Allorhodopirellula heiligendammensis: one gene and its partner. The protein of the gene in region 2 interacts with the protein of the main gene of each other region in a pairwise test. Links are inferred from orthologs where the notes say so. Each region holds a gene or a part of one and is shown on either strand. Other genes may lie near its edges.

Evidence for each region. Proteins that work in one complex are often made in the same cells at the same time.
Region 1: the proteins of ftsH (region 2) and hflK interact in binary tests that used the Escherichia coli proteins (3 or more experiments, as listed by UniProt). The link is inferred for Allorhodopirellula heiligendammensis from one-to-one orthologs.

The regions. Positions count from the first base shown.
Region 1 is NZ_SJPU01000002.1:753,072-756,660, reverse strand. The notes cover bases 326-3,295. They hold hflK (FtsH protease activity modulator HflK), read right to left. Parts: upstream 2,319-3,295; coding sequence 1,332-2,318; downstream 326-1,331. Other genes in these bases: Poly21_RS13200 (c-type cytochrome), read left to right, coding at 3,056-3,295; Poly21_RS27515 (hypothetical protein), read right to left, coding at 2,489-2,857; hflC (protease modulator HflC), read right to left, coding at 367-1,335. Also shown: more of Poly21_RS13200, read left to right, coding at 3,296-3,589.
Region 2 is NZ_SJPU01000002.1:1,210,752-1,214,361, forward strand. The notes cover bases 383-3,373. They hold ftsH (ATP-dependent zinc metalloprotease FtsH), read right to left. Parts: upstream 2,895-3,373; coding sequence 870-2,894; downstream 383-869. Other genes in these bases: rsgA (ribosome small subunit-dependent GTPase A), read right to left, coding at 383-865; Poly21_RS14935 (outer membrane protein assembly factor BamB family protein), read right to left, coding at 3,020-3,373. Outside these bases: more of rsgA, read right to left, coding at 1-382; more of Poly21_RS14935, read right to left, coding at 3,374-3,610. UniProt on the Escherichia coli protein: Acts as a processive, ATP-dependent zinc metallopeptidase for both cytoplasmic and membrane proteins. Plays a role in the quality control of integral membrane proteins.

The sequences.
Region 1 (3,589 bases), 460 kb from region 2 along the record:
GCGGTCAGTCTGGAGCGGAGAGAATGCATTGAAGATCGCAGGCGGGCAGTGGGAGGCTTCACAGCCTGTTGAGTTCGTTGCTTTCGCTGTCCGAATTCACAAATACCAAACCGGAACTCAAGCAAACGATCAACTGGATCGTCTCGCTGGCGGTGCGGATTGATAAATCAACAGGCAGTTTGGAGGGAGCCCAATCTTAACCTGTGGCAGGGGTTCAGTGGGCATCCATGCCTGTCTCCTGGCTCAACCGACGGAATCGCGCGTCAGAGGTTGCGAAGTGCTGTCATCTTAAAGACAGCTCTGCCTTTCTACATGCCGGTGGTCAGCCGAAGTTCACGTTGGTCACCCATCAGAACCGGATAGATGCTATTGCTTCGGCGGATTGACGTGTTTAAGGAATTTGAAGATATCACTACCAGTGGTCATGATTAGCGTGCTGTCGCCCCCGAGCATTTCTTGGTAGGTCTCCATCGTCTTGATGAACTCATAGAATGCGACGGAGTCCTCGCTTTGGTTGTAGGCGCTCGCATAGATTTCGCTGGCCTTCGCGTCTGCTTCGCCTTGGACTTCTTGGACCCGTTTATATGCTTCGGATTCAATTTTCAATAAGTCGCGTTCCTTCTTTCCAAGGATCTTCGCGGCTTCGCCTTCGCCCTCGCTACGAAATCGCTCCGCGATCTGCTGGCGTTCGCTGATCATGCGGTCATAGATTCGCTGACGTACGCTCTCGTTGTAGTTGATCCGCTTGAATCGTACGTCGAGCAGCTCGATGCCAAAATCCGATAGCTTCTCAGCTGCCTCGCCATAGATTTCCTCTTCGATCTTCGCACGCCCTTTTGAGATGGGATAGAGACGTCCCACGTTTCCGGGAGCATCGACGAGCACGGCATCTTGATTAGGCTCACGGTCCTTGGTAGTCCTGATCACCTCGATCAGCTCATGTTTCGCGATCGCATTGCGAGTCTCGCTGCCGAGAATATCGTCGAGACGTGACTGAGCACTCCGCTCATCTCGCAGTCGCAGAAAGAACTGTTTCGCGTCACTAATTCGCCATCGCCCAAAAGTGTCGACAACAATATAGGTTTTATCCTTGGTGGGCATTTCATTGGGGCGACCGTCCCACTCAAGCATGCGTTTTTCGATCCGCGTCACGTCTTGGACGAACGGAAGTTTGAGGTGCAGACCTGCGGCGGTGATCGGATCACCAACGGGCTTTCCGAATTGGGTGATGATCACCTGCTCGGTCTCGTCCACGGTGTAGGTCGCGGTGAAGTACAGAATCAGCAAGAACAGTCCGATTCCGCCCAGAATGGTAAGTGGTGCATTTTTCATCATGGGTTCTTTGTTGAATCGGTGGACAATTGCAATAGCGGCAAGATCTGACTGGCGCTTTCGTCAAGGATGATCTTTTTGCCGAGATTAGGAACGATCTGACGCATGGTCTCAATGTAGATGCGTTGTCTGGTGACCTCAGGGGCTTTGACGTACTCTGTCATCACAGCGTTGAACCGCGCGACATCGCCTTCAGCCTCGTTGACCCGCTTCAGAGCGTAGCCTTCGGCGGCCTGGATCTTTTGTTCCGCTTCGCCACTCGCTCGGGGAACGACTTTGTTGTACTCGCCATTGGCAACATTGATGAGTTGTTCCCGCTCCTGTTGAGCCTGGTTCACCTCGTTGAACGAACGCTGGACCGGCAGTGGCGGGTTCACATTCTTCAGTTGCACCTGGTCGATGCTCAAACCCAACTCATACTTGTCGACGAGCTGCTGCAGTTGAATCAGGGCATCAGCTTCGATCTCCTGACGGCCGACCGTAATGACCTCATCGACAGTTCGATCGCCTACGACGGTACGCATGACAGACTCAGAAAGCGCTCGCAGAGTGCTGTCGGGATTGCGAACTTTAAACAGGTAAAGTTCGGGTTCACGCACGCGGTATTGGATGATCCACTCAACCGTGGCTGCATTGAGGTCGCCGGTCACCATGCCGCGCTCGAGGGTCTGTTCCGATGAAAACTGGTTCGGATTCGTCGCATTGGCAGATCCAAATCCAAATTCCTGCTTCAACTGTCTCTTCACGGGTACCATGGACACACGTTCGATCCCGAAGGGCAGTTTGAACCGCAGGCCAGGCTCCGCGTTGCGAACGTATTTACCGAATCGCTGGACGACGCCCTCAGACTCCGCCTGCACGGTGTACACGCAAGAGTAAACGACCAACACCAGGAGAAATGCTGCGCCGAGCCAAAGCATTCGCACTTGATTCCAATCGATGTCGCGCCAGTCAAAGTCTCGCCAGTCGTCAGGATCAAACTTCATGTGGGATGCAATTGGTAGTTCGTAAGGAAATCGAAGGGAGACTCACCGCGGCCGCGATCGCAGCGCAATCACGCAGCGAGTTCGACCTCTGAGCGTAGGTCAAGTATAGCTTGCCCATCGGAGGATGCAGCGACCATCTCAGCAAACCCGCCGGGGGGTTCCCTTTTGTATCAGTCGAAGCAGGGAGGCCTTGCGGACCGATGCAGTGTGATCGACCACACTTCATGCTGCAATTGGAGTGAGTATGGCAGGGCGATCAACGGATCTCCCACATCAAAGGCGCTGGTGACGCAGTTTTCCCCAACAGTGAGCCTGTTGGCAGGCTTCGCCATGCTGAGCAGGATCAATCCTCCAGCTTGCGGTGGTGGACAGCCGTAAGAGGAAGCATGAGGAGCACCGCCGTAGAGCAACGTCTCATGGTGTACACTATGCGCCGCTCGATATTCCGATTCAGCACCGCACGACTTCATCCGATCACCGGTACGCCTCTGCTTCGGAATGAAGATTCGTTCACTTTCCCCACCAATAGCTGTTCCCACGATTCACACTTCCTATACTCAGACGCACTTGTTTAGCAAACTTTCATTTCGCCAAGACGTCACGATGGCCGCTGCACCACCTCGGAGATGGAGACATTCGTCCGTTGGTTCGGCTCTGCTTCACCGCTGCGAGCGTGTGCTCTCCAGGAGAAACCGTATCGACATGGATCACAATATCGATCTGGGGGTGTCTGACCGATGATCGACAATCGCATCGCAAAGATCTTCTGGATGGGTCTGCTCGCAATTCTGAACAGTACGATCGTGGCTGCGGAGAGTTCTGTTCCATTCGTTTCCGGTTTTGAACGATTTGGTCGCCATGATGAGGTTGACCAGGCGCTCGCTGGCGAGGTGTTACTGAGTGAACTGAGTTGCACAGCCTGTCATTTGAACGAGCGGATCAGTGCCAAAGGGGGACCGCAACTCAATGGCATCGCACGCCGAGTTAGTCAGGAGTGGCTAAGTGATTACTTGGCTTCGCCGACATCAGTTCATCCAGGCACGACGATGCCTGACGTGCTATCAGGCTTGTCCCAGGATTCCAAGGAAGAGGTCGTCGCGGCCCTTGTCGCGTTTCTATCAACACTGGATGAGGACCTGCCGACGATCAAGGCGGGGGGTGCCAATCCGGTTGAGTTCGAGTTCTGGAAGAAGGGCGATGCTGATCGCGGAGCCGACCTCTATCACCAGGTCGGCTGCGTGGCCTGCCATGCACCGGAGGCGAGCTACCAT
Region 2 (3,610 bases):
AATTGAGCAAGCTGCTCTTGCCCACACCGCTCTGTCCGGCGAGTGCCGTCTGTCGGTTTTGCAAGAACGCGTGCAGGTATTCGAGGTTCTGGCCGGTGTTCGCGGACGTTGTCAAGACGCGATAGCCGAGCGAAGCGTACACGCCGACGAGTGCCTGCAACCGCAGCGGATCGATGAGATCGATTTTGTTGATCACGATGACTGGCTCAATATCGTGCTGCGAGGCGGTCAGCAACATGCGATCGATGAGCGTGGGTTTGATCCCGGGTTCGGCGGCGCTGGCAATGATCAAGAGCGCGTCGACGTTAGCGGCGATCACGTGTTGTTTATTGCGACTGGTGCGGCAGATGATACCGTGTCGAGGTTCGACACGTTCGATCATCCCATCGCCGGTGACGACTTCATCGGCGCGGCGTCCGGATTGGCCATCGTCCCCCTCGCGACCTTCGATGCGAAACCAAACTCGGTCACCAGCGACGACGACGCCTCGTTGATCGGTGGCGAGTGATTTGAGGACTTGGCGCACCGCACAGGCGTAGAGCCGGCCATCGTCGGCCTGCACCTTGCTCTGGCGACCATGAACACTGAGCACGCGGCCATGGGTTAGCTGGGCCTCGTTGACGCGGACTTCAACTTGGAGTCCGTCGCTGCCCCGCGGTGCATTGTCGGCACCCGCGATCGTTTTTCGGCGAGTGAGTTCGCCTTTGCCGCTGAGGCGTTCACCGTGGGCGGCATCATCGAGGCGTGATGACACGTCCTGTTGGAATTCACGCGTCAGGTCGCTTGTGCGGACGCGACCCTGATGCTTCTTGCGGAACTCAGCCCGCAATTTTCCCTTCGACTTGCCCTCTTTTTTCTTGGCCAACGTGTCATTCTTCGTGGGGAACGGTGGCACCCGAGCTGCGTTCGGCGGCGCCTTCGGGCGCCATGATTTGCTCGACTTTGCCCTCGCGGTCACCTTTGCGTTTGTGAATCGATGGGCCGATCAGTTCGGTGAGCTCCGCTTCGTTGAGTTCCTCACGTTCGAGCAATCCGCGGGTGATTGTTTCCAGTTCACCGCGGTGTTCGCGAAGCAACTGTTCGGCCTTTTGATCTGCTTCGAGCAGCAATCGGGCGACTTCCTCATCGATCAGTTCTTGGGTGTGCTCGCTGAACTGGCGTTGCTGATGAATTTCACGGCCGAGGAATGGATCCTCATCGCTGGTTTTGTAGCTGACCGGACCGATTTTGGGGCTCATACCCCAGTGGGTGACCATCCGCCGCGCGATACTGGTGGCCCGTTCCAAGTCATTTTCTGCGCCGACACAGGTTTCGCTGTAGATGATTTTTTCAGCGGCTCGCCCGCCCAGCAGGACGATCAGCTGATGCAGCAGCTCCTTCTTGCTCATACTGAGCCGGTCTTCATTCGGCACATACTGGGTCACGCCGAGGGCGCGACCGCGGGGGATGATGGTGACCTTGTGGACGATGTGCGAACCCTCGAGGTGCCACGCGGTGAGCGTGTGTCCGGCTTCGTGGTAGGCGGTTTTTTCTTTCTCGTCTTCCTGAAGAACCTCCTCGCGTTTGGCACCCATCAGGATTTTGTCGCGGGCAAAATCGAAGTCTGTCATCTCGACGACCTTCTTGTCTTGCCGGGCCGCCCAGAGTGCGGCTTCGTTGACCATGTTACGGATATCGGCACCGGTCAAGCCAACGGTGCCGGCGGCGAGCCGGCGGAGGTCCACGTCTTCGGCGAGCGGTACATCTCGCACGTGGACCTTGAAGATTTCCTCACGGCCCTTCATCGTGGGCCGGCCGACGGTGACATGCCGGTCGAAGCGGCCTGGGCGCAGCAGGGCGGGGTCGAGCACGTCGGGCCGGTTCGTCGCTGCGATGACGATGACGGCGTGGGTGCCGCTGAAGCCATCCATCTCGCCGAGGATTTGATTGAGGGTTTGCTCGCGTTCGTCATGCCCGCCCCCCAGTCCGGCACCGCGTTGGCGACCGACCGCATCGATTTCGTCAATGAAGATGATCGACGGCGAATGCTCTTTGGCCGTTTTAAACAGATCGCGTACCCGGCTGGCACCGACACCGACGAACATTTGAATGAATTCGCTGCCGTTGACGCTGTAGAAGGGCACTTCGGCCTCACCAGCGACCGCTCGGGCGAGCAGTGTTTTTCCCGTCCCGGGGGGGCCATTGAGGAGCACGCCCTTGGGAACTTGGCCGCCCAATCGGGAGAACTTGTCGGGGGTTTTGAGGTACTCGACGATTTCCTGCAAGTCGGCTTTGACGCCCTGCAGGCCAGCGACATCGTCAAAGGTGATGACTTTATCGGTGGCTTCGAATCGTTTCGCGGGGCTTTTGCTGAACCCTGAGAGAAACCCGCCACCGCCCATCATTTCGTTGCGACTGCGGCGGATCATCGTGAAGATTAGAAACAGGATGCCCAGCGGCAAGATCAGCATCAGCAGGACCTGCATGATCGCAGCAGTCGAATCCGGCTTCTTGAACTCATAGCTTTCGACGTCGGCCCCTTTGGCCTCTAGTTCTTTCGCCAGATTGATAGCGTATTCCGAACCCGCCGGACGGGTGAACACAAACTTTTTGTCGTACTTTTCCGGTTTGGTATCCTCGTCGATATTCTTGCCTTCGGGAAACGGCTTTTCCGGGGCCAATTTGAATTCGCCGGTGACTTCCAGGTCGCCAATTTGGACGGATTGCACGTTCTTTTTAGCGAGTTGGTCCTGGAAAAATTTCGCCGTGATACTGTCTCGTTCTTCCCCGCGGTTGAGGAACAGGAGTGCTGCCAGGGCAGCAATCACCAGCGCAATCATGACCGGATTGCCGCTCCGGCGACCACCGTCTTGCTCTGTCGGTTCTTTCGAGGGGGACGGGGAGTCCTTGGCCATATCGTTTTCCTATCGTGTCGCTGGGTAATGACCGGCTTGGCGGTCCAGCCACCCTGCGATTAAGTTTTTAAGAGAGGTATTGAGGGAGTGTACCGCGAAATCGGACTCGCGACTAACCGAGTAACTCAGTTACCGATCAGGTAGAAATAGTTCTTGGTCCTTAGGCCCAGTCGTCCGTTGATCGGCACGAGGCTGGCTACGGTGTATTCTTCGTCGTCGGCAACTTCGTTGGTCCGAATGACTTTGGCGTCGGCACCGAGGGGCTCGACGACCTGGGTGATTGCGTCTTCGCTCGTCACGTACATCCGATTACCGGCGACCAGCGGAGAGCTGCTGTAGCTTCGTCGTGTCCGCGGCAAATCAACGGTCCACTGGGTCTCACCGGTATCCGCGGACAAGGCGTAGGCAGTTCCCTTGTCATGCTTGACGTCGGAAACCATGTAGACCACCCCGTCACGCAAGGCCGGTGTCGGCACATCGCTACCGATATCGTCGCGGAACCAGAGAATCGCGTCTTGGCCTTCGCCAGCGACCACTTTCTGCATATCGACAGCCGTCAGCGTGGCTCCGCGAGAGTACGGGCAGATGATCAAATTGCCCTCAGCGACGGGGGAGGCGATGGAGCGGAAGAACTCTTCGCCACCAGGGTTGAAGCCGCCGAGTCGGCCGAGCTCTTTGCCGTCGGCGGAGCGGTGGATCGTTAAATGGTCCGCCCC